DNA from 2 places in the Sulfitobacter sp. 1A15258 genome. Region 1 is predicted to be linked to the other one. Evidence: riboswitches for the same ligand, from Rfam matches in the RefSeq annotation. Region 1 holds a riboswitch; the other holds the start of a gene.
The links. Region 1 has a riboswitch for thiamine pyrophosphate ahead of thiD (bifunctional hydroxymethylpyrimidine kinase/phosphomethylpyrimidine kinase). Riboswitches for the same ligand answer to the same signal wherever they lie in the genome.
Positions count from the first base shown of each region.

Region 2: it holds a riboswitch for thiamine pyrophosphate, as region 1 does, so the genes downstream of both, thiB (thiamine ABC transporter substrate binding subunit) here and thiD (bifunctional hydroxymethylpyrimidine kinase/phosphomethylpyrimidine kinase) in region 1, are expected to answer to the same signal.

Region 1 covers NZ_JBIFFK010000001.1:688,500-702,939, reverse strand. Annotated here, with positions in the region: gene ACGYK9_RS03515 (DUF3140 domain-containing protein) at 1-166, opposite strand, end outside; gene hemN (oxygen-independent coproporphyrinogen III oxidase) at 326-1,681, opposite strand; gene ACGYK9_RS03505 (GNAT family N-acetyltransferase) at 2,236-2,583, shown strand; gene ACGYK9_RS03500 (ABC transporter permease) at 2,843-3,589, opposite strand; gene ACGYK9_RS03495 (ABC transporter ATP-binding protein) at 3,589-4,272, opposite strand; gene ACGYK9_RS03490 (TenA family protein) at 4,323-5,006, opposite strand; gene ACGYK9_RS03485 (ABC transporter substrate-binding protein) at 5,003-5,950, opposite strand; gene ACGYK9_RS03480 (ThiF family adenylyltransferase) at 5,988-6,950, opposite strand; gene ACGYK9_RS03475 (thiamine phosphate synthase) at 6,947-7,543, opposite strand; gene ACGYK9_RS03470 (thiazole synthase) at 7,540-8,301, opposite strand; gene thiS (sulfur carrier protein ThiS) at 8,305-8,502, opposite strand; gene ACGYK9_RS03460 (FAD-dependent oxidoreductase) at 8,492-9,472, opposite strand; gene thiD (bifunctional hydroxymethylpyrimidine kinase/phosphomethylpyrimidine kinase) at 9,465-10,268, opposite strand; TPP riboswitch at 10,336-10,432, opposite strand; gene ACGYK9_RS03450 (error-prone DNA polymerase) at 10,544-13,873, opposite strand; gene ACGYK9_RS03445 (Y-family DNA polymerase) at 13,873-14,440, opposite strand, start outside.
Region 2 covers NZ_JBIFFK010000003.1:185,945-200,384, reverse strand. Annotated here, with positions in the region: gene ACGYK9_RS08275 (ATP-binding cassette domain-containing protein) at 1-677, opposite strand, end outside; gene ACGYK9_RS08270 (thiamine/thiamine pyrophosphate ABC transporter permease ThiP) at 664-2,220, opposite strand; gene thiB (thiamine ABC transporter substrate binding subunit) at 2,196-3,173, opposite strand; TPP riboswitch at 3,208-3,309, opposite strand; gene aroC (chorismate synthase) at 3,402-4,511, shown strand; gene ACGYK9_RS08255 (DMT family transporter) at 4,522-5,460, shown strand; gene cobO (cob(I)yrinic acid a,c-diamide adenosyltransferase) at 5,531-6,136, shown strand; gene ACGYK9_RS08245 (alkaline phosphatase) at 6,194-7,741, opposite strand; gene pcaF (3-oxoadipyl-CoA thiolase) at 7,948-9,153, shown strand; gene paaA (1,2-phenylacetyl-CoA epoxidase subunit PaaA) at 9,182-10,174, shown strand; gene paaB (1,2-phenylacetyl-CoA epoxidase subunit PaaB) at 10,180-10,524, shown strand; gene paaC (1,2-phenylacetyl-CoA epoxidase subunit PaaC) at 10,560-11,282, shown strand; gene paaD (1,2-phenylacetyl-CoA epoxidase subunit PaaD) at 11,276-11,824, shown strand; gene ACGYK9_RS08215 (2Fe-2S iron-sulfur cluster-binding protein) at 11,832-12,896, shown strand; gene paaZ (phenylacetic acid degradation bifunctional protein PaaZ) at 12,907-14,440, shown strand, end outside.

The DNA.
Region 1 (14,440 bases):
TAACGATCCTGCGGCCGGATTTGTGCCCGGTGCTTTCACCGCTTCCACTGTTGCCCACGGACTTGGAGGCCTCGGTCTCCAGCCAGTCCTCAAGCTCCGCCGGTGCCATGTTGACCAGATCGCGCCACTCGCCCCAGATTTCGTCCTTCGATTTCGATGAAGACATTTTCTTTCCCAATCCATTACTGGAAAGAAACCGGCCCGCGCGCGCTTTGTTCCGATAGGTCACAGCGGTCTGCCTTGGTCGGCGGGACGCGCGCCAATCTGTCTGCCGTTATCTGGTCAGTGTCCGAACGGCCCGCGCCTCGGGCGAGCCGGTGAAAGCTCAGGAAGCTTGCGAATAGCGCATGCCCTCCGGCACCTCTCGGTCCAGCAGTGATGCGATCATGCGGGTCAGGGCGCGACCTTCGGGCAGGATGTCGAGGCGCGTTCCGGACAAGCGCACGAATGGCGTGAAGCGGGTCGCGATGGCCTTCAAGTCGGGCGCGAGATCGAAGGCCCGCGCGCCGAAAGTTTCTGCCAATGCGTTCAGGTCGAGGGCAAAGTCGCACATCAGACATTCGATCGCCCGCGCGGTCAGGCGGTCCGTATCCTCCAAGGCGTAGCCGCGCGTTCCGGGCAGGTCGCCAGCCGCGATGCGCGCGGTGTAGGCCGCCGTCGCGGGGGCGTTCTGTACGTAGCCCCCCGGAAAACGCGTGATTGACGAGGCGCCGAGGCCGATCAGGGTTTGGCAATTGTCATCGGTGTAGCCTTGGAAATTCCGGCGCAGGCGGCGGTTGTTTTTTGCTTGGGTCAGCCCATCCTGCGGCGTGGCGAAATGATCAATGCCGATTGCCTCCATGCCCGAAGCGGCGAAGCGTGCCGCGGCCTTCTCGGCGAAGTGATAGCGTGCGACTGCGTCTGGCAGTGTCGCCTCGCGGATGAGTTTCTGCCGTTTCGCGACCCATGGCACATGCGCATAGCCGAAAAGCGCCACGCGATCCGGGGCAAGAGACAGGGTCTTGTCGATCGTATCCTCCAGCCGCGACATGGTCTGATGAGGCAGGCCGTAAACCAAGTCGGTATTGAGAGAGGTGACCCCCTCGGCGCGCAACTGGTCGACACAGCGGCGCGTGACCTCGAAGGACTGGAGGCGCCCGATGGCCTGCTGCACCTCAGGGTCGAAATCCTGAATGCCGATAGAGGCCCGTGTGAGGCCCGCGGCGCGCAGGGCAGCGATTTTGGTGGGGTCGATCTGGGTGGGGTCGATCTCGACGGAGAACTCGAAATCCTCGGTCGGGGTGAGGAGCTGATGAAGGGCGCGGTTCAGGCGGTCGATGAGGGTAGGCGGTAGGATGGTCGGTGTCCCCCCACCCCAATGCATCCGCCCCATCCGCATGCCCGCAGGCATCGCGGCGCGCAGAAGCTCAAGCTCGGCCTCAAGAGCTTCGATATAGCGCTCGACAGGGCTGAGCGTCTTGGTGCCCTGCGTGTGGCAGGCGCAGAAATAGCACAGCCGCTCGCAAAAGGGGATGTGGACATAGACCGAGACCGGCGCGCCGGGGTCCAACGCGCCAAGCGCTGAGCGCTGAAACGCGGCGCCCACCGCGGGGGTGAAGGCCGCCGCGGTGGGATAGGAGGTGTAGCGCGGCACGCGCGCGTCGAAGAGGCCGAGAGCCTCTAGCATCTGTATCTGTTCCATGGCACCGGTTTAGGTGGCCGCCGTTCTGCGGTCTTTGCGCTGGATCAATTCGGACGCAAAAATTGCGCATTGCCGTCGGTTGGGTGATCGTCGGCGGCTTGGGCTTTGCCACAGTTTTCACGCTCTTTCTGACACCGATCCTCTACCGCGGGATCGCCGTCTTGGGTGCCGCCCCCCGCCGGGGCAGCGCATCGGCTGAGAGCGGACGCGGAGGGGGCGGTATAGGCCGTCGCGGGATTGACTCACGCCGCGCCAGCGGTTTCCCGGAACTGCACGGAGTGCAACAGGATGACGAGGGCAGCAGCGCGCTATTCCCGCGGCGCGCGCCACAGGCTGGAATAGCAAAGGTGCCGGCAACCTATGCAAGCAGCGCATTTCTCCTGCCCTGTTCGATCTCTACTCCGGGCGGGTCGGCTTCCCATCTTGGACTTGAGATTGGAGACATCATGCACACCGCCGTTCCAGAACCTCTTTCCGTTCCCCTCCCGCTTCTAAAGCAGACTCTATGCGAACATTACCAAAGACTTAGCCCCGCCTCGCGAGAGCTGAGATTCATGGGCCAGCTGAACGATGATGCCTTGCTGCGCGTGGTTCGGGGCTCCAACCCCGACCTGACGCTCGGCGTCGAATGCGATGATGCTTTGCGTGCGATACTGGAGCTTCATTGCATCGACAGCACCCATGCGGAGATCGGGCTTTCGGTTGAAGACGCCTATCAAGGGCGCGGCTATGGCCGGAGGCTCTTCCATCGCGGTCTGGCCGAAGCGCGCGCGCGAAATATTGAGACCGTGGATGTGAACTTCTTACGCAGCAATATCGCAATCAAAAAGCTCTGCATCGAAGAAGGGGGAGAGATACGTTGCCGTGGGGGCGAATGTGTCGCGCAGCTGTCGTTGAACTGACCGGAAAATTTGAGAGGGACATGTGGAATCTGCCTCTGGCTATCAGGTGAATGGCCCCCACTTAGGTTGCGGCGGCCAATTTTCACGTCTTTGCTTTTAGGTGATGGTGAACCCGCGCCCGACGGGGTCGGTTTCATCGAGTAACCATTTCACATAGCCGATAACTTTGGCAGTGCCCGGATATCCTTGGACGCTGGAGCGCGGATTGCCATGCCGTGCCGCATAAGGGCATCACGCTATCCATGGGGTTCCAAAGCACCTAAAACCGCCGTGCCGTCCAGCGGGCGAGCGCTTCGACCGCGGACCAGAGCAGCAGCGACAGCGCTGCGAGCACGATCAGGGCCGCGAACATGAGCGCGGTTTGGCCGCGGCCATTGGCCATCAGCATCAGATGCCCCAGCCCGCGGGAGGAGCCGACCCATTCGCCGATCAGCACCGCGAGGGGGCCGTAGACCACCGCCAGACGCAGGCCCGAGATCAGCCCCGGCACGGCATGGGGCAGGCGCAGCAGCAGTGTTTCGCGCCAGCGGTTGGCGCCCGAAAGATGCGCCAGATCGCGCAGGCCCGGGGGCAGCGCCATCAGCCGATCGAAGAGGGCCGAGGCGATGGGAAAATAGGTGACCAGCGCGATGGTCACGATCTTGGAGGGCATCCCGTAGCCGAGCCAAAGGGTGATGACCGGGGCGAGGGCGAAGACAGGCACGGCCTGAGCCACCACCAGCATCGGGCGCAGCAGCCAGCGCGCGCGGCGCGAGAGGGTCAGCAACAGCGCGGTCTCAATGCCGAGGAAAATGCCCAAACCTAAGCCCAGTGCAAGATTGCCCGCCGACCATAGCGCGTTTTGCCAGAGCAGCGCGGCATTCCCGCCCAGCGCTTGCAAGACAAGCCAAGGCCCCGGCAGGATGAAACGCGGCACGCCGCTGAGGGTGACAACAAGCTGCCAAATCGCGACGGCGAGGGCGAAGCAGACCATGCCACGCCATAATTTATGCAACGTAGATACCATCAGGCGACCTGCGCGGGTGAGGCCAGCCCCATGCGGCGCAGCAGATCGGCTTGAGCGGCGAGAGTCTCGGGGGCGTCGATCCGGCGCGGTGGCGGCGTTTTGGGCAGGGGGCAGGGGGCGGCCCCATGGCGGCTCACGATCCAAGCGTGATTGGCGAGCCTTAGGGCCTCAGCCGGGTCATGGGTGATCAGCACGACGGTTCGCCCGCAAAGCAGCCGCGCCGCTAGATCCTGCATTTTAAGGCGGGTCACCACATCAAGGGCCGAGAACGGTTCGTCCAGCAAGACCACGGGGCGGTCTTCGTAAAGCGTGCGGGCAAGGGTGACGCGCTGGCGCTGGCCAGCGGAAAGCTGGGCAGGTTTGCGGCGCAGCTCCGCGCGAAGCCCGACCTCGGCCAAAAGTGCTGCGGCGCGGTCAGGGTCCGCCCGTTCTCCGCGCAGCCGGGCGGGGATGGTGACATTCTCAACCGCATTCGCCCAAGGCAGCAGTTGATCGTCCTGCGCCATCATCGCAACACGGGGGGCGATGGGACGGTCGTCATCGGCGGCAATACGGCCCTCCAACCGGGCGGCGGTGGGCAGACCCGCAAGCAGCCGCAGCAGCGAGGTTTTCCCCACACCCGAGGGGCCGAGCAAGACGTTCCATTGCCCGGCCTTGAGGGTAAGATCAAAATGGTCGATCAAAGGGCCCGCAGCGCCGTGAAGCGCGCCCGATAGATGCACCGCAGGGGCGGTCATGCTGCCGCGGGCGACAGCGCCATGCCCCAAAAGCCAACCTCAAGCGCCGTGGCCGTGTTGAAACGCTCTTGCAAGGTCTTGGCCCGGGGCAGGGTTTGCCAATCCGCACCCAGACGCCGCTCTAGCCCCCCGTCGATCAGCGCTCCGACATCGCGGCACAGTGCTTGATACTCCTCGCCGCCATAGACCGCGCACCAATCGGCATAGGGGCCGTCATTGCCCCGCAGGGTCAACCCAATCTCAGCATAGCCCAGTACGCAGGGGGCGAGGGCGGCCATCAGGTCAAGGAAATCCCCTGAATAGCCCGCTTCCAGAACATAGCGTGTATAGGCGAGGTTGCCGGGAGCCTCTGCCGTGGACTCGAGCGTGGTGCGGTCGATGCCATGGCCTGCGCAGGTCTCTACATGGAGGGGCATCTCCACATGCACGAGCGCATGGACCGTGGCACTCGCGGCGGCCATTTCATCCAGCGTTTCCGCCTTGGCCGCAGCAAGAGCCCAAGCGCGGGCGAAGTGGGTCAGGAAAACATAGTCCTGCCGCAGGTAATGCAAATAGCTGGTCTGCGGCAGGCTGCCGTTGCCCAGCTGTTCGACAAAGTCATGGCGGGTATAGGCCCGCCATGTCTCTCCGGCACCATCGCGCCAAGCGGCGAAGGCCTTGCCGTAATCGGGTGCCGTCATGGTTTCGCCTGCGCTGTGACGTCGACCACCAGATCGGCGGCGGGGATCACGGTTTCCACCACGCCGCTTTCCTTCATGAAGGTCTCGAACCGGTCATAGCGCCCGTGGTCCACGGCCGCGGGGCGGGTGGCGAAACGCGGCCATGTGTCTTCCCATGCGCGGGTGTTCAGCTCGTTGCGCAGCTCGGCGTCGGAGGCAAAGAAGACCTCTCCGCTGGCCGCCGGATCATTCACGATATCGGCTGCGGCCCGTTCGGTGGCACGCAGGAAGCGGGCGATCATGTCGCGGTCCATCTCTTCGGCATGGGCGACGTAGATCAGCTCATCATAAGCGGGCACGCCCTCGGCTTCGGGGTAAAAGCAACGGCCCTCATGGCCTTCGATCTGCATCTGGTTCAGCTCGAAATTGCGGAACGCGCCGATCACCCCGTCGACTTGGCCCGACATCAGCGCGGGCGAGATCGACCAACCGATGTTGATCTGCTCCACCTCCGCAGGGGCTACGCCATTGTGGCTCAGCATCGCGTCCAGCAGCATCTCTTGCACGCCCGCCACGGCGAAACCTACTTTCCGACCCTTGAGGTCCGCCATCTCCTGCACCGGCCCATCGGCGCGCACGACAAGGCAGGTAAGCGGTGTCTCAACCAGCGTGCCCACGCGGCGCAGGTCCAACCCCTCGCGCTGGGCGAGATGTAGTTCCGGCTGATAGGACACCGCCAGATCGACACGGCCCGCCGCCACCATGCGCGGAGGTTCATTCGGGTCGGCGGGGGAGACGAGTTCGACTTCCAGCCCCGCATCGGTGAAATAGCCCTTTTCCTGCGCCAGAATGATCGGCCCGTGATCGGGGTTCACGAACCAGTCGAGCATGACGGTCATCTTGTCTTGGGCCACGGCGGGGGCGGCGATCAGCGTAAGGGCAAGGGGTGCGAGTATGTTTTTCACGGAATGGCTCCAATAGATTGTTTGTTCGGGGAAAAGGTCAGGCATCGGGCAGTGCGATCAGGGCGATCTCGCCCGGCCAGCGTGCGCGGAGGGTGTTGGCCGCGTGATGCGCGCGCAGGCCGGTGCAGCAGGCAAGCACGATGCGGGGTGCATCGGCTGGCAACGGCAAGTCCGGCAGCGCCTCGGGCGGGACATGGCGCGCTTGGGCTGAGAAAGGCGCGGGCGCCTCGGCGCGCAGGTCGATAACCATATCGCGCGGGGTGATCTGGCTTTCGGCGATGAAACCCGCGGCGCGCGCAGGCTCGGGCGCGCTGTCAAAACGAAAGCCCGACATGCGCCATTGCGCGGCGTCCCAGATCAAGAGTTGCCCCAGCGGGGAGGGCGTGAGACCCAGCAGCACCGAGAGCGCCATCTGCGCCTGCGCCGCGCCGATCATCCCCACCACGGGCCCCAAAACACCCGCCGTGTCACATGTCGCTGCGGTCTGCGGCAGGTCAGGGAAAACAGCGCGGAGCGAGGGAGCACCCCCGCAGAAACCACCGACATAGCCCGACAGCCCAAGGGCCGAGGCTGAAATCAGCGGTTTGCCCTGCGCGCGGGCTTCGTCCGACAGGGTCAGGCTGGCGGCGAAAGTGTCTGCGCAGTCGAGCGCGATATCGCAGCCCGCGAGCAGAGCGGGCGCATTGGCGGGGGTGAGCCATTCGGCTTGAGGCACAATCGTCACCTCGGGGTTCAGCGCCGCCATCGCCTCGGCGGCGGCACGGACCTTGGGCCTGCCGATATCACCCATCCGGTAGAGCGGTTGGCGGTGCAGATTGCTCAAGGCCACCTGATCGCCGTCGACCAATGTGATCCGCCCGACACCGGCCCCGACGAGATATTGCAGCACAGGCACCGCCAGCGCTCCGGCCCCGACGACCAGCACATGCGCCGCCGTGAGCCGCGCTTGCCCCTCGGCACCGACCTGCGGCAGAACGGTCTGGCGGGCGTAGCGGCTCATGCCGTCACCTCAAGCCATTCGCGCATCCGTGCCTCGGGGTCTGCGTTCAATGTGATGTCCGTGACCGCCGCCACCGTATCGGCCCCGGCGGCAAAGGCCCCCGGCGCGCGGGCGACAGACATGCCGCCAATGGCGCAAAGCGGGATATCCCCGATCCGCGCCTTCCATTCCGTCAGCCGGTTGAGGCCCTGTTCGGTCCATTTCATCTTTTTCAGAATGGTCGGATAGACGGGGCCGAGGGCGATGTAATCGGGGGCGAGGGCCAGCGCGCGGTCAAGCTCGGCATGGTCATGGGTCGACAGGCCCAGCTTCAGCCCGGCGGCGCGGATCGCGGGGATGTCGGCACTGTCCAAATCCTCTTGCCCCAGATGCAGCCAATCGGCCCCCAGTTCAATCGCCAGTTGCCAGTGGTCATTCACGACCAGCAGCGCGCCGTGCTGGCGGCAGAGGTTGAGCGCGGTGGTGATCTCGGCGCGCAGCACCTCTTCGGGCGCGTCCTTGATGCGCAGTTGCACCAGCTTCACGCCCAAGGGCACGGCCCGGGCGACCCATGCGGCACTATCGAAGACGGGGTAGAAACGCGGCAAGCTCATAGCCAAGCCTTTCCGATGACGGGGGTGGAGGGTACGGCCATGTCGCGCTGGCCCATGGGGCCGGAAGCGGCGGCAAGCGCGCCCGCGCGGCAGGCCAGCGCAAAGGCTTCGGCCATGGCGGCGGGGTCTTCTGCCTCGGCCACAGCGGTGTTCAAGAGCACCGCGTCGAACCCCATCTCCAACGCCTGCGCCGCATGGCTGGGCAGGCCGAGGCCCGCGTCGATCACCATGGCCACATCGGGAAAGGCCGCCCGCAGACTGCGCAGCCCATGCAGGTTGTTCAGCCCCAGCCCCGAGCCAATCGGCGCGCCCCAAGGCATCAGCACCCGGCAGCCGGCATCGATCAGCCGCGCGGCTAGCACTTGGTCCTCGGTGGTATAGGGAAAGACCTCGAAGCCATCGGCACAAAGCGCCTCGGCGGCCTCGACCAGCCCGAAGGGGTCAGGCTGCAAGGTGTCGGCATGGCCGATCACCTCCAGCTTGATCCAATTGGTCCCGAAATACTCCCGCGCCATCTGCGCCGTGGTGATCGCCTCCCGCGCGGAATGGCAACCGGCAGTATTGGGCAGCAGATGCACGCCCAGCCCGCGCACCATGTCCCAAAACGCCTGTCCCGCGCCTTGCTCGCGGCGCAGCGAAACCGTGGCGACCGGCGCGGCGCTTTGGCGAAAGGCGGCCTCCATCACCGCGGGCGAGGGGTAGCGCGCGGTGCCTAGCATCAGCGGCAGGGGCAGGGTGGTGCCGTAGAAATCGCGCATCGCTCAGCCCCCCTGCATGGCGCTGAGCACTTCGAGCCGGTCGCCGTCGCTCAGCATGGTCTCGCCCCGCGCGCCTGCGGGGACGAAGCTGCCGTTGAGCGCCGTGGCGACTTTCGCCGCGCCCCAGCCGAGCTCTGCCAATGCCGCGTCAAGCTGGGAGGCCGCGACCTCACGCGCCTCGCCGTTCACTTCAATCTTCACGGAATAAATCCCCCGTTGTCGCTGTTGCTAGAAATTCTGCCGCCTGTTCCGCCAGAGCAGGTGCCATGAGAAAGCCGTGCCGGAACAATCCGTTCAGATGCAGCACCGCCCCGCGCTGCACGATGCCGGGCAGGTTGTCGGCAAAGGCCGGGCGCAGGTCGGCGCCCATCTCGATGATCTCGCCCTCGGCAAAGCGCGGGTCGAGCGCATAGGCGGCTGAGAGCAGTTCCAGCGCCGAGCGGGCGGTCATGCCGCTGCGGCTGGCGCTTTCGATCTGGGTCGCGCCCAGCATGTAGATGCCTTGCCCGCGCGGCACGACGTAAAGCGGGTGGCGCGGGTGCAGCAGGCGGATCGGGCGGGTGAGGGTGACATCAGGGGCGCGCAGCAGGATCATCTCGCCGCGCACGGCACGCAAACCGGGCAGAGCGTCGCGGGCCACCATGCCGCGGCAGTCGATCACCGGGCCTGTGACCTCCGAAGGGGTGAGGGCCGTGGTCTCAACCGTCACGCCCTCGGCGGCCAGCGCATGGGTCAGGTCTTGCAGCGCTTGGCGCGGGTTCAGATGCGCTTCCTCGGCAAAGAACAACCCGCGGCGATGGCGCCCGGCGAGGTCCGGCTCACAGGCCGCGATGGCTTCGGCGTCGCAGTCGCTGTGGCCTTCGGTGCGGGCGGCGAAACGCTGCAATTCCGCGCGGTCCCGCTCGGGGGCGAGGACCAGCGTGCCCCGATGGGTGACTTCCGTGATCTCCCCCCATAGCGCCGCGGCACGCCGCCCATGGGTCACCACCGCAGGCTCGCTCAGCGCCCCTTCGCAGAAGGGCGCGAGCATGCCGCCCGCCCACCACGAACAGCCGTGCGGCCCGGGCGGGCCTTTGCGGTCGACGAGCCGGGGCCGCAGCCCCTGCGCTAGACAGGCCCGCGCGGCCCAGAGCCCTGCCACGCCCGCGCCGATGATGGTGACATCACTCATGGGGCCAAACGCCGTGAAAATGATGGACCGGCCCGTGGCCATGGCCGATGTTGAGGGCGTCCGCCGCGGCAATGGCGCGTTGCAGATAGCTATGGGCAGCTTCCACCGCCCCCGGCAGAGGCAGGCCCCGCGCCAGACCGGCGGCAATGGCGGCAGAGAGCGTGCAGCCGGTGCCATGGGTGTTCGCCGTCTGCTGGCGGGGCGCGGAAAGGCGCAGGGTGTCGGCCTCGGAAATCAGCAGATCGACGCAGGTCTCGCCCTTGCCATGGCCGCCCTTCATCAGCACCGCGCGGGGGCCGAGCGACAGCAGCGCGCGGCCCTGCGCCAGCATGGTGGCCTCGTCGGTGGCTTCTTCTGTGTCCAGCAGCCGCGCGGCCTCGGGCAGGTTCGGCGTCAGCACATGGGCGCGGGGCAGCATCCGGTCGCGCAGGGTTTTGACCGCTTCGGCAGAGAGCAGCGCATCGCCGGATTTCGCCACCATCACCGGGTCGAGCACAACGGGCGCGGCGCAGTCTGCCAGCCCCTCGGCCACGGCGGAGATCGTGGCCGGGTCGCCCAACATGCCAATCTTGACCGCGCCGATGGCCAGATCGTCAAAGACCGCCGCCATCTGCGCGCGGATCATCGCAGGCGCGATCATGGCGACTGCGGTGACGGCGCGGGTGTTCTGCGCGGTCACGGCGGTGAGCACGCTGGCCCCATAGACGCCAAGCGCGCTAAAGGTCTTGAGATCGGCTTGAATCCCCGCCCCGCCGCCGCTGTCGGAGCCCGCAATCGTCAGTGCTTGAAACGCCATTCGGCCCCCCATTTGTTAGATGGGCCGAGGGCATGGAGATACGGGGTAAACGACCGCCCAGATGGGGCTGATGCTTGCTTCCGTTCCCTACGCCGGTACGACCCGGATCAGGTTCGATGGGTCGGTTTTCACCTCTCAGCCTTGCGGCACCCCAACGGATTTCCGGCAGGCTAGCGAGGGGCGTTCATAGGGTCAACAGGGGATCGGTTATTTATTGGTTTGCTTTTTATATCATGTAGTTACGGTGTGTACCTCATGCATTGCATGAGGATTCGTTAATGAAAATCCCGCGATTTGGGGATCACCTTGGCATCGCGCGGGTGGCCGTGCATGGCCACCTGACCGGGCAGCGGATGGGTCGGGTGATCGCCCCGCGTGGTGATGCCGGGCATCGGTGCCTCCGACAGCGCCGCCAGCCGGTCAGAGCGGTTCTCAAGCCGCTCGGCCACCACGTGGATCACCCGCCCGTCGGTCTGCACGCGCCCCTCCACGACCAGAAGCCGCGACGACATGATCGTGGGGCGGTAGAGCTTGAACATGTTTGGCCAGATCACGAGGTTGGCGACGCCGCATTCATCTTCCAGCGTGATGAAACAGACGCCCTTGGCGCTGCCGGGTTTTTGCCGCACCAGCACCAGCCCGGCGAGCTTCACCCGCCGCCCGTGGCCCATGCGCGAGAGGTCCCGCGCAGAGGAAAACCCCTGTGCGGCGAGGCTGGCGCGGTAGAAGGACATCGGATGCGCCTTCAGCGACAGGCGCAGCGTCTGATAATCGGCCACCACCTGCTCGGCCTTCGGCATCGCTGGCAAATGCACCTCCGGTTCGGGGCCGCGGGCCGAGGCCTCGGCATGGTCGAAGATCGGCAAGGCCGGCGCGTCGCGCAGCCCCTGCGCCTGCCAGAGCGCTTGGCGCCGGTCGATCCCCATGCTGCGCATCGTGTCGGCGGCGGCCAACTGCCGGATCGCCTTGGCGTCCAGCCCCGCGCGGGTCTTGAGGTCTTCGACATCCACGTAAGGCGTCTCGCGCCGGTCCATGATTCGCGCGCCCGCTTTCTCCTGCAGTCCGTCCACCATGCGCAGCCCCAGCCGCAAAGCAAAACCGTCGCCGCAAGGCTCCAGCGTGCAGTTCCAGTCCGAGAGGTTCACGTCCACGGGGCGCACTTCGACATCATGCTCGCGCGCATCGCGCACGATCTGGGCGGGCGCGTAGAACCCCATCGGTTGCGAGTTCAGCAGGGCGCAGGCAAAGGCCGCCGGGTAGTGGCATTTCATCCATGAGGAGACATAGACCAGCTTGGCGAAACTCGCGGCATGGCTTTCGGGAAAGCCATATTCACCAAAGCCCTTGATCTGGTCGAAGCAGCGCTGCGCAAAGACCGGGTCGTAGCCGCGCTTGGTCATGCGGCCCACCATCTTGTCCTGCAGCTTCTCGATCGTCCCGCGCGAGCGGAAGGTGGCCATGGCCTTGCGCAGCTCGTTGGCCTCGGCGGGGGAGAACCGCGCCGCGTCGATGGAGATTTTCATCGCCTGTTCCTGAAAGATCGGCACGCCCAGGGTCCGGCTGAGGATGCTAAAGAGTTCATCCTGCGGATAGGCCGGGCCGGGGGCGGGGTAGACGACGCTTTCCAGCCCCTGACGGCGGCGCAGGTAGGGGTGCACCATGTCGCCTTGAATGGGGCCGGGGCGGACGATGGCGACCTCGATCACCAGATCGTAGAAGACGCGCGGCCGCAGTTTCGGCAGCATCGCCATCTGCGCGCGGCTTTCGACTTGAAAGACTCCAAGGCTGTCGCCCCGGCAGAGCATGTCGTAGGTGGGCCGACCGGTGGCGTCGTCCTCGTGATCCTCGACCGGCACCGTGGCCAGTTCCAGCGGGCGGTCGTAATGCGCCTCGATCAGGTCGAAGCATTTGGCGATGCAGGTCAGCATGCCAAGGGCGAGGATATCGACCTTGAAGATCTGCAACGCGTCGATGTCGTCCTTGTCCCATTCGATGAAACTGCGCTCGGGCATGGCACCATTGCCGATGGGCACGATCTCGGTCAGGGGGCGTTCGGTCAGGATGAAACCGCCGACGTGCTGGCTCAGGTGCCGTGGCATGCCGATCATCTGGGAGGCGAGTTTCAGCACCATACGCAGGTAGGGGTCTGAAAGGTCCAGGCCTGCTTCGCGGGCGCGGGCGTCGTCCATCTCGCCCTCGAAACTGCCCCAGACGGTGCCGGCGAGTTTCGAGGTCACGTCTTCCGAAAGCCCCATCGCCTTGCCGACCTCGCGAATGGCCGAGCGCGGGCGGTAGTGGATCACCGTGGCGCAGAGCCCGGCGCGGTGGCGGCCGTATTTGCCGTACATGTATTGGATGACTTCCTCGCGGCGCTCATGCTCGAAATCCACGTCAATGTCGGGCGGTTCGTCGCGTTCCTCAGAGAGGAAACGCTCAAACAGCAGGTTGTGTACGGCGGGGTCGACCGAGGTGATGCCGAGGCAGAAGCAGACAGCGGAATTGGCCGCCGAGCCGCGCCCTTGGCAGAGGATCGGCGGCTGCGCTTCCTCGCGGGCGAAGCGGACGATGTCGTAGATGGTCAAGAAATAGCGGGCGATTTCCTTGGTTTCGATCAGGGCGAATTCCTTCTCGATGGTCTTTTTCACCGCCTCTGGCACGCCGTCGGGGTAGCGCCGCGCGGCACCCTCCCATGTGAGGCGCGCCAGTTCCTCCATCGGGCTGCTCCCCTCGGGGACGATCTCATGCGGGTATTCATAGGCCAGATCGGTGAGACGGAACGCGATGCGGTCCGCCAGCCGCCGCGTCTCGGCGATGGCATGGGGCCAGTCGGCGAAGAGGCGCATCATCGCCTCAGGCGATTTCAGATGCCGCTCGGCATTCGCGGCCAGAAGGTAGCCCGCCTTGGGCACGATCACGCCTTCGCGGATCGCCACCATCACGTCTTGCAAGGGCCGCCGGTGGCGCGCGTGGTAGAGCACGTCGTTGGTCGCCATGATCCTAAGGCCATGGGCGCGGGCCAGCGCATCCAGCCGGTTGATCCGGGCGCGATCATCGCCCCGGTAAAGGTGACTCGCCCCCAGATGCCGCATCTCCGGCAGCGCCTTGACCAAGCGCGGCAGGCCGGCGGCAAAGACGTCGAGGTTCTCGGGCGGCATGACGATCAGGTGCAGCCCTTCGGCCTGTTGCGCCAGCATCTCAAGCGTCAGATGGGTCTCGCCCTTTTGCTGCCATTCGCCGTCCACCGATTGCATCTTGCCCGCCGACAGCAGCGTCGAGAGCCGCGCATAGGCGGCACGGTCCTGCGGGTAGGCCAGCAGTTCGGTGCCGCAGAGCAGCACCAGCCGCGCGCCGATCAGGGGGCGAATATGGGCCTTCTCGGCCTCCACATGCAGCCGCACCACGCCCGCGAGGGTGTTGTGGTCCGCGATGCCGAGACTGTCGTAGCCGTGGTGATGCGCCGTTTCGACCAGATCGACGGCGTCCGAGGCGGCGCGGAGGAAGGAAAAGCAACTCGCCAGCCCGAACTCCACGTAGTCCGCACGGGGTGGCGGGCTGAAGCCGTCTTCGCCCAACGTGCGGCGCTTATGTCCCTCTTGCTCGGGCATCAGGCGAAGAGCCCGTGCAGGAACCAGCGCGGTTCGGCCCCGCGACCGTCGTGGATCACGCCCTCGCGGTAGAGCCAGAAGCGCTGGCCGCCCGCGACCTCCACTTTATAGTAATCGCGCAGCCGGGTGCCGGGGCGGTCGCGCCACCATTCGGGGGCGATGCGTTCGGGCCCGGCGTGGCGGGTGGTCTTGTAGGTGACGCGGCGCCAGTTGAACTGCGAGGGCGGGCCTTCGGGCACGGCGTAGATCACGCGCACCTCCTCGGGCGGGGTCAGCAGGCGCAGCGGGCGTTCGCGCAGCAGCGCGGGGGCGGCTGTGGGGGTGGCTTGAAGTGCCTCGACGCGTTCTTCGACCGCCTCGGGCTTGTGGGTCTCGCGCCACTGCGGCCAGCTCACCTTTTCGGGCCCCAGCTTGGCGACCAGACGGTCCAAAAGCCCGGCCACATCCGCCGAGGGGTCGCGTTTGCCGTCGAGGTGGTCCTGCATCAGCGGCAGCGGCTCGCTCGCCAGCGCCTCCAGCGTCATGAGGTCAAAGCCAAAGCCGCTGTCGATGTTCTCGAGCTTGCCG
Region 2 (14,440 bases), on a different contig from region 1:
CGCAGGGCCGGGGGCGGGTTGTCGAGCAATTCCGTCGCCGGTCCCGGCGCATGGGCGCGCCCGCCTTCGACAAAGATCACCTCATCCGCAATGCGGCGCACGTCATCGGGGGCATGGGTCACCATGATCAGCCCCGCGCCGGTCTCACGGGCGAGGTCTTGGACCAAATCCAGCATCTCGACCCGCAGCGCCGGGCCGAGCGCGGCGAAGGGTTCGTCCAACAGCACCCATGGCCGCGCCTGCACCAACACCCGCGCCAGCGCCACGCGGCTTTGCTGCCCACCCGACAGCGCGCCGGGGCGTTTGGCGGCATGGGCGGCAAGCCCCACCCGCGCGAGGGCGGTATCGACCGCCTCCCGATCCGCTGCTTTCAGCCGCAAATCGGGGCGCAGGCCAAGGCCGACGTTCTGCCGCACGGTGAGATGCGGGAATAGGTTGTTGTCCTGAAACAGCATCGTCATGCCGCGCTGGCCGGGATGTTGATCCGTGATCTCCTCCCCCTCCCGCAACAACCGCCCCGCCGCCACCGGCACGAACCCACAGATTGCCGCCAGCAGGGTCGACTTGCCCGACCCGGAGGGGCCGATCACCGCGTAGTTGCGCCCCTGCGCCAGTGTCATATCGGCCACGAGGGAGAACTCGCCCCGCTCAATGCGCATGTCTTCAAGCGTCAGCATGCCAGCGCCCCCATTTGTCGCAGATGAAAAACACCGCCAGCGCCAAGACCAGCAAAAGCAGCGCTGCGCCCGCCGCGGCCTCCATCCGGTAGGCGCCCATGAGACGATACATCTGCAAAGGCAGCGTCGCACGTTCCTGATCGGCGAAAAGCGCGATCACGCCGAGATCCCCCACCGAGAGCGCCCCCGTCAGCCCTGCGGCAAAGCCCAGTTGCGGGCGCAGACGCGGCAGGACCAGCAGCCGCCACAGCGCCCAACCCGTCATGCCGAGGGTTTGGGTCAGGGGGCCATAATCCTGCAAGGTCTCGCGCAGGCGCGGCACCAGAATGCGCAGCACGAAAGGCAGCGCCATCAGCGCGTTGACCAGGGCGGTAACCGGCAGGCTCAGCCGTGCCGGGTCCAGCACAGGGTTGATCAAGATGAACCACCCCGTGCCAATCATCAGCGGAGAGGCCGCAAGCCCCATCAGGCCAATCGCCTCCACCCCGCCGCGCCGCCGGGTGGCGATCCAGCCTGCCATCGGCAGCGCCAGCAGGGCCAGCACCGCCACGCTCAACCCCGCCACCAGAATGCTATTACCGGTGGCCTGCCAGACCGAGGCAGGCAGTTCCGCGACCCCCGCCAGCCCGCGCAGAACCACGGCCCCCAGCGGCAGCAGCAAGAACAGCGCGGCGAGCGCGATCACCAGCCCGTCCAACACCCGCTGCGCGCCGCCCCGCGCATCCCAGCGGCGCAGGGGGCGGTCCAACCCGCCGCCCAAGCTGATCGGCGGGATCAGCCAAAGCGCTGCCACCGCCGCTGCGCCAGCCAGAACAAGCTGCACCACGGACAACAGCGCGGCGCGCCCCAGATCAAAGTCAAACCGAAAGGCCTGATAGATCGCCAATTCAATCGTCGTCGCCCGCGGCCCACCGCCCAGCGTCAGGGCCACGGCAAAACTGGTCAGGCAAATCACGAAAATCAGCGCCGCCACGCCGGGCAGCACCTGCCGCAGCATCGGCCATTCCAGCGCCAGAAACAGCGCCCGCGGCGTCATCTGAAGCTGCCCCGCGAGCCGAAACCGCTCAGAAGGGATGCTCTGCCAACCTTGCAGCAAAAGCCGCGTCGCCAGCGGCAGGTTAAAGAAGACATGCGCCAGTACCACACCATGCAGCCCGTAGATCGACACCGGCGGCAGGCCAAGAGCCGCGCCAAATTGGTTGAGCACGCCCGAGCGGCCAAAGACCGTCAGCAGCCCCAGCACCGCCACGATCACCGGCAGAATGAAGGGCGCGCCCAGCAGCGTGATCAGCGCGCCGCGCCCCCAAAACCGGCGCCGCGCCAGCGCCCGCGCCACCGGCACGGCCAGCAGCACCGAAAGCACCGCCGACCAAACCGCCTGTGTCGCGGTAAACCGCGCCGCCGCCCAATCCGCCGGGCCGAGCCCCGCGCCCACATCGGCCGCCGCGAAGACGGCGACCAAAGCGGCAAGGATCAGCCCCGCGACCAGCGCGGCGGCGAAAAGCCCCGTTTTGCCGCTTAACGCGACAGCGCGGTCAGCCATTCGTCCAAAGCCTCCTCACGCAGCGCGGGGACCTCGCCGTTCGGCACCAACAGCGCCTTGCCGGGCTGGATCATGCCTTCGAACCCTGCGGGCAGACCGCTTTCGGGCGTCACGGCGGGATACATCCAGTTGGTCGTCGGCAGCACCGATTGCGCGGCATCGGATACGAGGTATTGCAAGAACCGATCCGCCAGTTCCGGCTGATCCGACCCGGCAAGCTTCCCCGCCACTTCGATCTGCATGTAATGGCCCTCGTCGAACAGCGCTGCGGTCTTGCTGTCGTCCTCCTCCGCGATCAGGTGATAGGCCGGAGAGGTGGTGTAGCTCAGCACCATGTCGGCCTCGCCTTCAAGGAAGAGGCCATAGGCTTCGGACCAACCCTTTGTCACGGTCACGACGTTATCGGCCAGTCCCGTCCAAACCTCGGGCGCCTTATCGCCATAGGCCGCTTTGACCCACATCAGCAGCCCCAAACCGGGCGTCGAAGAGCGCGGGTCTTGGATCACGATTTTCAGATCGCTCTCGGCCAGCGTTTTGAAATTACCGGGCGCGTCCAGATCGGTGCCGTGGACAAAGGCGAAGTAGCCCCAGTCATAGGGCACGAAAACTTCGTCTTCCCAAGTGATCGGCAGGTCATAGTCGGCCTGCAAACCGCTCGGCGCGAACAGATCGGTCTCTTTCGCGGCGGCGACGAGGCTGGTGTCCAGCCCCAGCACAATATCCGCGTCCGACCGTGCGCCCTCAAGCTTGAGCCGCGCCAGAAGTGCCGCACCATCGCCCATACCGACGAATTTCAGATCGCAGCCGCACTGCGCCTCGAACCCCTCTTCGATGGCGGGGCCCGGCCCCCATTCGGTGACGAAACTGTCGTAGGTATAGACCGTCAGTTCAGGCGTCTCGGCCCATGCGGCCGATGCGCCCATGACGCCCGCAGCAAGTGTAAGATACTTCATCGCATCCTCCTTTTGCGGCGAAAGGTAAAAGGTGGATGTCTGTCCTGACCTTCCCTCCGCCGGTGTTAACCGGTTCAGGTTCAACGGGTCCGCACAACATGCACATCTCAGCCCAAAGGCCCCCCGAGGTAGCGTCAGGGGTAGATCGGACCTGCACAATTGGCAAGGCAAATCCCCTTGAGGCAAGGCGCTGCCCCGGCTAAGGGTTTGACAACAGGAGGTCCGCCCATGTCGATCAACAGCTTTGGCCATCTTTACCGGGTCACCACATGGGGCGAGAGCCACGGGCCCGCCCTTGGGGCGACCATCGACGGCTGCCCCCCCGGCGTGCCGATTGACGAGGGCATGATTCAACAGTGGCTCGACAAGCGCAAACCGGGCCAGAACAAATACACCACGCAGCGGCGCGAAGCGGATGAAGTGCGGATTCTGTCGGGCACCTTTGAGGGCGTCACCACCGGCACGCCGGTGCAGTTGATGATCGAGAACACCGATCAACGCTCGAAAGACTACGGCGACATCAAGGACAAGTTCCGCCCCGGCCACGCCGACATCACCTATTTCCAAAAATACGGCATCCGCGACTATCGCGGGGGTGGCCGTTCCTCGGCCCGGGAGACCGCTGCGCGGGTGGCGGCGGGCGGTCTGGCGCGTGAGGCGATCAAGGCGCTGGTGCCGGAGCTTCAGATCACCGGCTACATGGTGCAGATGGGGCCGCATAAGATCGACCGCGATGCCTTTGACTGGGACCAGATCGACCAAAACCCCTTTTGGGTGCCGGATGCCAAGGCAGCGGCGGACTGGGCCGACTACCTCGACGGGCTGCGCAAATCGGGCAGCAGCGTCGGCGCGATCATCGAGGTGACGGCGCGCGGCGTGCCGGCGGGCCTCGGCGCGCCGGTCTATGGCAAGCTCGACACCGATCTGGCCGCCGCGATGATGAGCATCAATGCCGTCAAAGGCGTGGAGATCGGCGAGGGCATGTCGGCGGCGATGCTGACGGGCGAATTGAACGCCGATGAGATCACCATGGGGCCCGATGGGCCGGAATATTCCTCGAACCACGCCGGCGGCATCTTGGGCGGGATCAGCACCGGGCAGGATGTGGTGCTGCGTTTCGCGGTGAAGCCAACCTCCAGCATCCTGACCACGCGGCGCACCATCACCAAACAGGGTGAAGAGACCGAGATCATCACCAAGGGCCGCCACGATCCTTGCGTCGGCATCCGCGCGGTGCCGGTGGGCGAGGCGATGATGGCCTGCGTGCTGCTGGATCACCTGCTGCTGCATCGCGGACAGATTGGCCAGAACCGCGGCATAATTGGCCCCGAGGCGTGAGGATCAAAGCATGAAAGTCGATGATTTCTCCGCCCGCCCCGCCCTTGGTGTCGGACTGAAAATCACGGCGATCCTGCTTTTCACCTGCATGTCCGCGATCATCAAATCGCTGGCCGACGAGGTCCCCGCCGGGGAGTCGGTCTTCTTCCGGTCCTTCTTTGCCATTCCGGTGATCCTGATCTGGCTCGCGCAGCGCGGCAAACTGAAAAGCGGGCTAAAGACGCAAAACCCGATGGGCCATGTCTGGCGCGGGCTCTTCGGCACCACGGCGATGGGGCTGACCTTTACCGGCCTCGGCCTGCTGCCCCTGCCCGAGGTCACGGCCATCGGCTTTGCCACACCGATTTTCACCGTCATCCTCGCTGCCGTGTTGCTGGGCGAGAAAATCCGGCTGATCCGCGTGAGTGCTGTGGCGATTGGGTTGGTGGGGGTGATGATCATCCTCTGGCCGCGCTTCACCAGCATCGGAACGATGGAGCAGACAGCCACCATCGGCGCGTTGCTGATCCTGATGGCGACGATGGTGCGCAGCCTCGTGCAGATCCACATTCGTCAATTGGTGCAGAACGAAGACACCGCCGCGATCGTCTTCTACTTCTCTTGCACCGCCTCCTTGCTGGCGCTCTGCACCCTGCCCTTCGGCTGGGTCATCCCCGATCTGCAAACCTTTGGCCTGCTGGTCCTCGCCGGGTTGATCGGCGGGGTGGCGCAAATCCTGATTACCTCGGCCTATCGCTTCGGCTCGGCCTCGATGCTGGCGCCCTATGACTATACCTCGATGCTTTTCGCCATTTTGCTGGGCTATGTCTTCTTTGCCGAACTGCCCACGATGATGATGCTGGCGGGCGCGGCGCTGGTGATCAGCGCGGGTGCGCTGGTGATCTGGCGCGAGCGGCAATTGGGGATGGAGCGCGGCAAAGCGCGGTCTGTCACCGATCCCAAGGCGTAATTCATTGCGGGCTTTCGCCCGGCCCTACCTCTGCCTATGGTGCCCCGAAACCGGATAGAGGAGATGACCGATGAGCGACGCGGATCCGAAAGATCACAAGGAAAAGATGCAGCAGCGTCAGGCCGAACAGCGCGCCAAGGTGGCCGAGTTGCAAGATCCGGACAAGGGTCTGGTGCTGGTCCATACCGGCCCGGGCAAGGGCAAATCCTCTTCCGCTTTCGGCGTGGTGGTGCGCGCGCTTGGCTGGAAACAGCGCGTCGGTGTGGTGCAGTTCATCAAGGGCAAATGGAAAACCGGCGAGCGGCTGTTCTTTGAACGGCTGGACGAGGTGACATGGCACACGATGGGCGAAGGCTTCACTTGGGACACCCAAGACCGCAACCGCGACATCGCCGCCGCCGAGGCCGCATTCGGCAAGGCGCGCGAAATGATGGCGAGCGGAGAGTATGACCTTGTGGTGATGGATGAGATCAACATCGCCATCCGCTATGAATACCTCAAGATCGAAGATGTGATCGCCGGGCTCGACGCCCGCGACAAGCGCACAGCCGTGGTGCTGACAGGCCGCGACGCCCGGCCCGAGCTTTGCGACTATGCCGATCTGGTGACCGAGATGTCCGAGGTCAAACACCCGTTCAAAGCGGGCATCAAAGCCCAGCGCGGCGTCGACTACTGAAACGAAAAGGATCGCCCGGTTCCGGGCGATCCTCTCACTGTGCCATGCAGAGGGCGCTTAGATCGCCGCCCCCTTGGGGTCGAGCGTCACCGAGTAGAGCTCGGTATCGGCGCGGTCCATCAGGCGCACTTTCATCTGCTGGGTCTTGGCGTCGATATCGACCAACCCAAAGAATTGCAGACCGGCGGAGGGCGGCAGGTTCACCTGACCTTCTTCGGGGGCTTTGACGTATTTCAACTCAGGGCCAAAGGTGCCGTCCAATTCGTTCGGGCCAAAGGTGCCGGCGTGCAGCGGGCCCGAGACAAACTCCCAGAACGGGTCAAAGTCCTGAAACTGCGCTTTGTCGGGGTTGTAGTAATGCGCGGCGGTGTAATGCACATCCGCCGTGAACCAGACCACGTTGTCGACCTGCGCGGTTTTGATGAAACGCAGCAGCCCCGCGATCTCTTGCTCGCGCCCCTTGGCGGCACCATTGTCACCATTGGCAACCGCCTCGGCCCCGCCGCCGACGACCAGACCGATGGGCATGTCGCAGGCGATGACCTTCCATGTGGCCGCCGAATTGGTCAGCTCCCGCTTGAGCCATGCCATCTGCTCGGCCCCGAGGATATCGGTGGCCTGCGACATCTCGGTCTGCATGTTCTCGCTGTTCGGCCCCCGGTAGCTGCGCAGGTCGAGGAAGAAGACATCCAGCATCGGACCGTAGTTGATCTTGCGATAGACCCGGCCCGGCTCGGCAGGAGTGATGCGCAGCGGGGTCATCTCATGGAAGGCCTGCGAAGCACGAGCGGCGAGGACATGGATCGACTTCTCGCTATAGCGGTCGTCTTCCATCAGGCTGCGCGAGGAGGACCAGTTGTTCACGACTTCATGGTCGTCCCACTGCATGAAGGTCGGCACATGAGCGTTCATCTCACGCACATGGTCGTCCATCAGGTTGTATTTCCACTGACCGCGGTATTCGTCCAGCGTCTCAGCCACCTTGCGCTTCTCGTCGATGATGGTGGTGTTCTTCCACATCGTGCCATCGTCAAGCTGCACCTCATCCTCAAGCGGGCCATCGGCATAGATGGTGTCACCGGAATGCAGGAAGAAGTCGGGGCGGTGTTTGGCCATGGTCGCATAGGTGCGCATGCCCTCATCGTCGATGCCCCAGCCCTGACCGGCGGTGTCACCGGACCAAGCAAAGCGCACGTCGCGGCGCGCGGTGGGCGCGGTGCGGAACTGGCCGATGATCGGCTCGGAGGTGGCGTTGATGTCGCTCAGATCGGCGGCGGTGAAGCGGTAAAAGATATCCTGATCCGAGGGCAGCCCTTCGACCAGACGTTTCACCGCCAGATCGTGGTTCGGCAGCGCGTTCATCGGCGCAAGCTGGCGTGCGTTGGCAAAGCTTTCGGTGGTGGAGATTTCGACCTGCACCCGCGCCGGGCGGTCGGTGCGGGTCCAGATCATACCGGACTGCGTGTCGACATCGCCCGATTGCACCCCATGGGTAAACACCGGGCGCGAGGCCGCACGGCTGAGGCTGGGCATGGCAAGGCTTGCGGCAAAGGCGGTGGAGCCCGCCAGCACAGCGCGACGGGTCGGGCGGATCAGTTTGGTCATCGTGAGCTTCCTCTGAGGGTGGCGATGGCGGCACAGAACCCCCGATGCGTGACAGATGGCCGACAGCGGCGTGACTCTTTGGCAAAGCTTTGGTGACAGCGCGATGACGTGTTACCAAAATCCGTACCCTATTTTCATTCCGTAACATTTTGATTGAACCGAATCGCCCCGATGTGTAGATTGCGGTGCAACAACAGGAGACCCCCATGCAGGCATTCATCTGCGACGCGCAGCGCACCCCCATTGGCCGTTACGGCGGCGCCCTCTCTTCGGTTCGCGCCGATGATCTGGCCGCCGTGCCGTTGAAGGCGCTGATGGAGCGGAACCCTTCCGTCGATTGGGCGCGCGTCGATGACGTGGTCATGGGCTGCGCCAATCAGGCGGGCGAAGACAACCGCAACGTGGCGCGCATGGCGTCGCTATTGGCTGGCCTGCCGGTCGACGTGCCGGGTGCGACGATCAACCGTCTCTGCGCGAGCGGGATGGACGCCGTGGGTGCTGCCGCCCGGGCGATCCGCGCGGGCGACATGGACCTTGCCATCGCGGGCGGGATTGAGAGCATGTCGCGCGCGCCATTCGTAATGCCCAAGGCCGAAACCGCCTTTTCGCGCAGCAACGCCGTCTATGACACCACCATCGGCTGGCGCTTCGTGAACCCCAAGATGAAGGCCCAGTTCGGCGTGGATTCCATGCCCGAGACCGCCGACAACGTCGCCGCCGATTATGACGTGTCGCGTGAAGACCAAGACGCCTTCGCCGCACGCAGCCAAGAACGCTATGCCGCCGCGGCCGAGAAAGGCCTCTTCGCCGAGGAAATCGCCCCGGTCACCATTCCGCAGCGCAAGGGTGATGACGTGGTCGTCGACAGCGACGAACACCCCCGCCCTGGCACCACGCTGGAGAAACTGGGCAAGCTGCGCGGCATCAACGGCGCCGACCTGACCGTGACCGCCGGCAATGCCTCGGGCGTGAACGACGGTGCCGCGGCGATGCTGCTCGCCTCCGAGGCCGGCGTGAAGGACCACGGCCTTGCCCCCATCGCCCGCGTTGTGGCCATGTCCGCGGCGGGCGTCGAGCCGCGCGTCATGGGCATCGGCCCGATCCCGGCGGTGCGCAAGGTGCTGGACCGCGCGGGCCTCACGATTGAGCAGATGGACGTGATCGAGCTTAACGAAGCCTTCGCGAGCCAAGGCCTCGCCACCCTGCGCGCGCTTGGCGTGCTGGACGATGCGCCCCATGTAAATGCCAACGGCGGTGCCATCGCCATCGGCCACCCTCTGGGCATGTCCGGCGCGCGTCTGGTGATGACGGCGGCGCTGCAGCTAAAGCGGACGGGCGGCAAATACGCGCTATGTACCATGTGTGTGGGCGTGGGTCAGGGCGTTGCCCTGATCCTCGAAAACGCAGGCTGACACTTCTTTCCTCGAAAGGAACGGACCGATGTATGCACAGATGATCAAATCCACCGGCAAGGGCATCAAATCCCTCGACGAGATGGACCCCGACGAGCGCGCCTTTCAGGAACGCATCGACGCGGGCGGCAAGATCGAGCCCAAGGACTGGATGCCCGACGGCTATCGCAAGAACCTGATCCGCCAGATCGGACAGCATGCGCATTCCGAGATCGTGGGCCAGTTGCCGGAAGGCAACTGGATCACCCGCGCGCCAACACTCGAGCGTAAGGCGATCCTTTTGGCCAAGGTGCAGGATGAGGCGGGCCATGGCCTCTACCTCTATTGCGCGGCGGAAACGCTCGGCGTCACCCGTGACCAGATGACCCGTGACCTTCTGTCGGGCAAGATGAAGTACTCCTCGATCTTCAACTATCCCACGCTGACATGGGCCGACATGGGCGCCGTGGGCTGGCTCGTCGATGGTGCCGCGATCATGAATCAGGTGCCGCTGCAGCGCACCTCCTATGGGCCCTACGCCCGCGCCATGGTCCGCATCTGCAAGGAAGAGAGCTTCCACCAGCGCCAGGGCTTCGACATCATGATGAAGATGGCCAATGGCACGCCCGCCCAGCGCAAGATGGCGCAGGACGCGCTTAACCGCTTCTGGTTCCCGGCGCTGATGATGTTCGGCCCCTCGGACAAGGACTCGGTCCATTCCGCGCAGTCGATGGCGTGGAAGATCAAGATGAACACCAATGACGAGCTGCGTCAGAAGTTCGTCGACGAGACGGTGCCGCAGGCCGAGTACCTTGGCCTGACGATTCCCGACGAGACACTGAAGTTCAACGAAGAGACCGGCCATTACGACTTTGCCGAGCCGGATTGGGAAGAGTTCTTTCAGGTGCTCAAGGGCAATGGCCCCTGCAACACCGAACGGCTGGCGGCGCGCAACAAGGCTTGGGACGAAGGCCGCTGGGTGCGCGAGGGGCTTTTGGCCCACGCCGAGAAAAAGCGCAGCAGACAAATGGCAGCGGAGTAAGCGACATGAGCAGCCCTGAATCCAGCGAATACAAAGGCACCGAAGCCGCCCCCCACGGCGAAGCGCGGCCCACCGAATGGCCCCTATGGGAAATCTTCATCCGCGGCCAGCACGGGCTGAGCCACCGCCATGTCGGCAGCCTACACGCGGCGGATGCGGAAATGGCGATCAAGAACGCCCGCGACGTCTATACCCGCCGCAACGAAGGTGTGAGCATCTGGGCGGTCGAGGCCAGCGCCATCGCCGCTTCGTCCCCCGAGGAGAAAGGCGCGCTTTACGAGCCAGCCAACGACAAGGTCTATCGTCACCCCACCTTCTACGACATTCCCGACGAAGTGGGGGCGATGTGAGCGGCACCGATCCCAAGTTCGAATTCCTCTGCCGGATGGGCGACAACGCGCTGGTGCTTGGCCACCGCGTCTCGGAATGGTGCGGCGTGGCGCCGGTGCTGGAAGAGGACATCGCGCTGGCCAACGTGGCGCTCGACCTGATCGGGCAGACCCAGTTGTGGCTGGGTCTGGCGGGCGAGGTCGAGGGCGCAGGCCGCGACGCCGACAAGCTCGCCTTTCACCGCGATGTCTGGGACTTCCGCAATGTTCTGCTGGTGGAACAGCCCAACGGCGATTTCGGCCAGACCATGATGCGGCAGTTCCTGTTCGACGCATGGCATTTGGCGCAGCTCACCGCGCTGATCGACTCCACCGATAAAGAAATCGCCGCCATCGCCGAAAAATCGGCGAAAGAGGTGACATATCATTTGGAGCGGTCCTCCGACACGGTGATCGGCCTTGGTGACGGGACCGAGGAAAGCCACCGCCGGATGCAGGCGGCGCTCGACCTGCTTTGGCCCTATGTGGGCGAAATGTTCATTGGCGATGATGTCGACGCCGCCATGGCCGAAGCCGGTATCGCCCCCGATCCGGCGAGCATGCGCAAAAGCTATGACCAACTGGTCGGCGACACCTTGGCGGCGGCGACACTCACCAAGCCCGAGGATGACTTTGCCCATAGGGGCGGGAAGACCGGCGCGCGGCACAGCGAGCATCTGGGCCATATGCTGACCCAGATGCAGTGGCTGCAACGCGCCTACCCGGACGCCACATGGTGAAACCCGCCCCCCACAGCCGGCCCGCCCCCGCGCCGGTGCCGGGGGTGGTGCGCGGGTCCCCCTCGCGCGGCCCCGCCCGCGGCGAAAGGCCGTCGGTCGAGACGGTCTGGGCGTGGCTCTCCGGGATCCCGGACCCCGAGATCCCGGCGATCTCCCTCACCGATCTGGGCATCATCCGCGATGTGGCATGGCACGGCGACACGCTGGTCGTCACCATCACACCGACCTATTCGGGCTGCCCGGCTACCAGCATCATCAACCTCGACATCGAGACGGCGCTGCACGGCCACGGGATCGAGAAGCTGGAGCTGAAACGCCAGCTCTCCCCGCCTTGGACCACCGACTGGATGAGTGACACCGGCCGCGCCAAGCTCGAAGCCTACGGCATCGCGCCGCCGCGCCCCGCCGGCGGGCCGCAGCACTGCCCGCACTGCCAATCGAAAGCGGTGCAGCGGATCAGCCAGTTCGGCTCGACCCCCTGCAAGGCGCAATGGCGGTGCTTGGACTGCCGTGAACCCTTTGACTATTTCAAATGTATCTGAGGCCCCGATGAGCCAGTTCCACCCCCTCACCGTCACCGACATCCACCACACCATCCGCGATGCCGTGGTGCTGACGCTGAAGCCGGAAGACCCCGACGCCTTCGCCTTCACACAAGGCCAGTACCTGACCTTCAAACAGGATTTCGACGGCACCGAGCTGCGCCGCAACTACTCGATCTGTGCAGGGCTGGACGATGGCGAGTTGAAGGTCGGGATCAAGCGCGTCGATGGCGGGGCCTTCTCGACCTATGCCAATACCGAGCTCAAGGTCGGCGACGTGCTGCACGCCATGCCGCCGCAGGGCAAGTTCTTCACCCGGATCGAACCGGAGGTCGCCAAGAACTACCTCGGCTTCGCGGGCGGCTCGGGCATCACCCCGGTGCTGTCGATCCTGAAGACGGTGCTGAAACGCGAGCCGAAGTCCACCTTCACGCTGGTCTATGCCAACCGCGCGGTGAACACGATCATGTTCCGCGAGGAACTCGAAGACCTTAAGAACCGCTACATGGGCCGCCTGACGGTGATCCATATCCTCGAATCCGGTCAGGACATGGAGCTTTTCGAGGGCCGCGTCGACCAGGACAAATGCAACGCGCTGTTCAAGCACTGGATTCAGATCGACACCATCGACACTGCCTTCATCTGCGGGCCGGAGCCGATGATGCTGGCCATCGCCGAGGCGCTGAAGACCAACGGTCTGGGCGAGGAACAGATCAAGTTCGAACTCTTCAGCGAAAGCCAGCAGGGCCGTTTGGCGAAGCAGGAAATGGCCAAGCGCAGCGAAGGCCAGAAGGGCACCGAGATCACCGTCATCATCGACGGCGCGCGGCGCAGCTTCACCATGCAGAAGGGCCAGTCGGTCCTCGAAGCGGCGCTGGAAAACGGGCAGGAGGCGCCGTTCTCCTGCAAGGCCGGGGTCTGTTCGACCTGCATGGGCAAGGTGCTGGAAGGCGAGGTCGAGATGATCTCGAACCACGCGCTGGAGGATTACGAAGTCGAACGCGGCTACGTGCTGACCTGCCAGTCCTACCCGCTGAGCGACAAACTCACCATCGACTACGACACCCACTGAAGGAGCCGACATGCGCGATATTCACAGTTACGCCGCCGGCGAATGGCTGGCCCCCGGGGCCGGCGCCCGCAACATCGCCAGCGCCATTACCGGCGAGGTGATCGCGCAGGCCGGGAACGACGCGCTGGACGCGGGCGCCATGCTGGGCTTCGCCCGCGAACACGGCGGCCCCGCCCTGCGCGCCATGACCTTCCACGACCGCGCGCGCATGCTGAAGGCGCTGGCGCTGCACCTGATGGAGCACAAACAGGCGCTTTATGACCTCAGCTACGACACCGGAGCCACGCTCTCGGACCACAAGATCGACGTCGACGGCGGCATCGGCACCATGCTGGTCTTCGCTTCCAAGGGCCGGCGCGAGATGCCGGACGCCCATGTCTACCTCGACGGCGCGCCCGAGCAACTGGGCCGCGAGGGGCAGTTCATGGGGCGGCATATCTGCACCCCGCTGCAGGGCGTCGCAGTGCATATCAACGCCTTCAACTTCCCGGTCTGGGGGATGTTGGAGAAACTTGCGCCGACGCTGCTCGCCGGCGTGCCAGCGATCGTGAAACCGGCCACCGCCACCTGCTATGTCACCGAGCATTGCGTGCGGCTGATGCTGGACAGTGGACTGCTGCCGAAGGGTGCTTTGCAATTCGTGAGCGGCGGCTTGGGCGATATGCTCGACCTGCTCGGCTGTCAGGATGCCGTGGCCTTCACCGGCTCCGCCGACACCGCGCTGAAGCTGCGCGGCAATCCGAAGCTCATGGAAAACTCCGTGCGCTTCACCTCCGAGCAGGACAGCCTCAACGCCTCCGTGCTCGGCCCCGATGCGGCGCCGGGCACGCCGGAGTTCGACCTCTTCGTCAAGGAAGTGCAGCGCGAGATGACCGCCAAGGCGGGGCAGAAATGCACCGCCATTCGCCGCATTATGGTGCCGCAGGCGCAGGTCGACGCGGTGATCTCGGCCCTGTCCGAGCGCCTTTCCAAGACCACCATCGGCGATCCGCGGGCCGAGGACACGCGCATGGGCGCACTGGTCTCGGGCAGTCAGAAACGCGACGTGTTGGAGAAGGTCGTGCTGCTGAGCGCCGAAGCCGAGCGCGTTTTCGGCGACCCCGACAACTTCACCGTGAAGGGCGCGGACCGCGACAAGGGCGCCTTCCTGCCGCCGATGCTGTTCCACTGCGCCGATCCCGATGCCGCCGAGCGGGTGCATGACACCGAGGCTTTCGGCCCCGTCTCCACCCTCATGCCCTACCGCGATCTCGCACACGCCACACAGCTTCTCAACCGCGGCCAAGGCTCTCTGGTGGCGTCGATCATCACCAACGACGGCGAAGTCGCGCGCGAGTTGACGATGGGCTCCGCGGCCTTCCACGGGCGGCTCTACTTTAACAATCGTAAATCTATGGCTGAGGCCACCGGCCACGGCTCTCCGCTGCCGCATATGGTGCATGGCGGCCCGGGCCGCGCAGGCGGCGGCGAGGAGTTGGGCGGCGTGCGCGGCGTGATGCATTACATGCAGCGCACCGCCGTGCAGGGCAGCCCCGACATCCTCA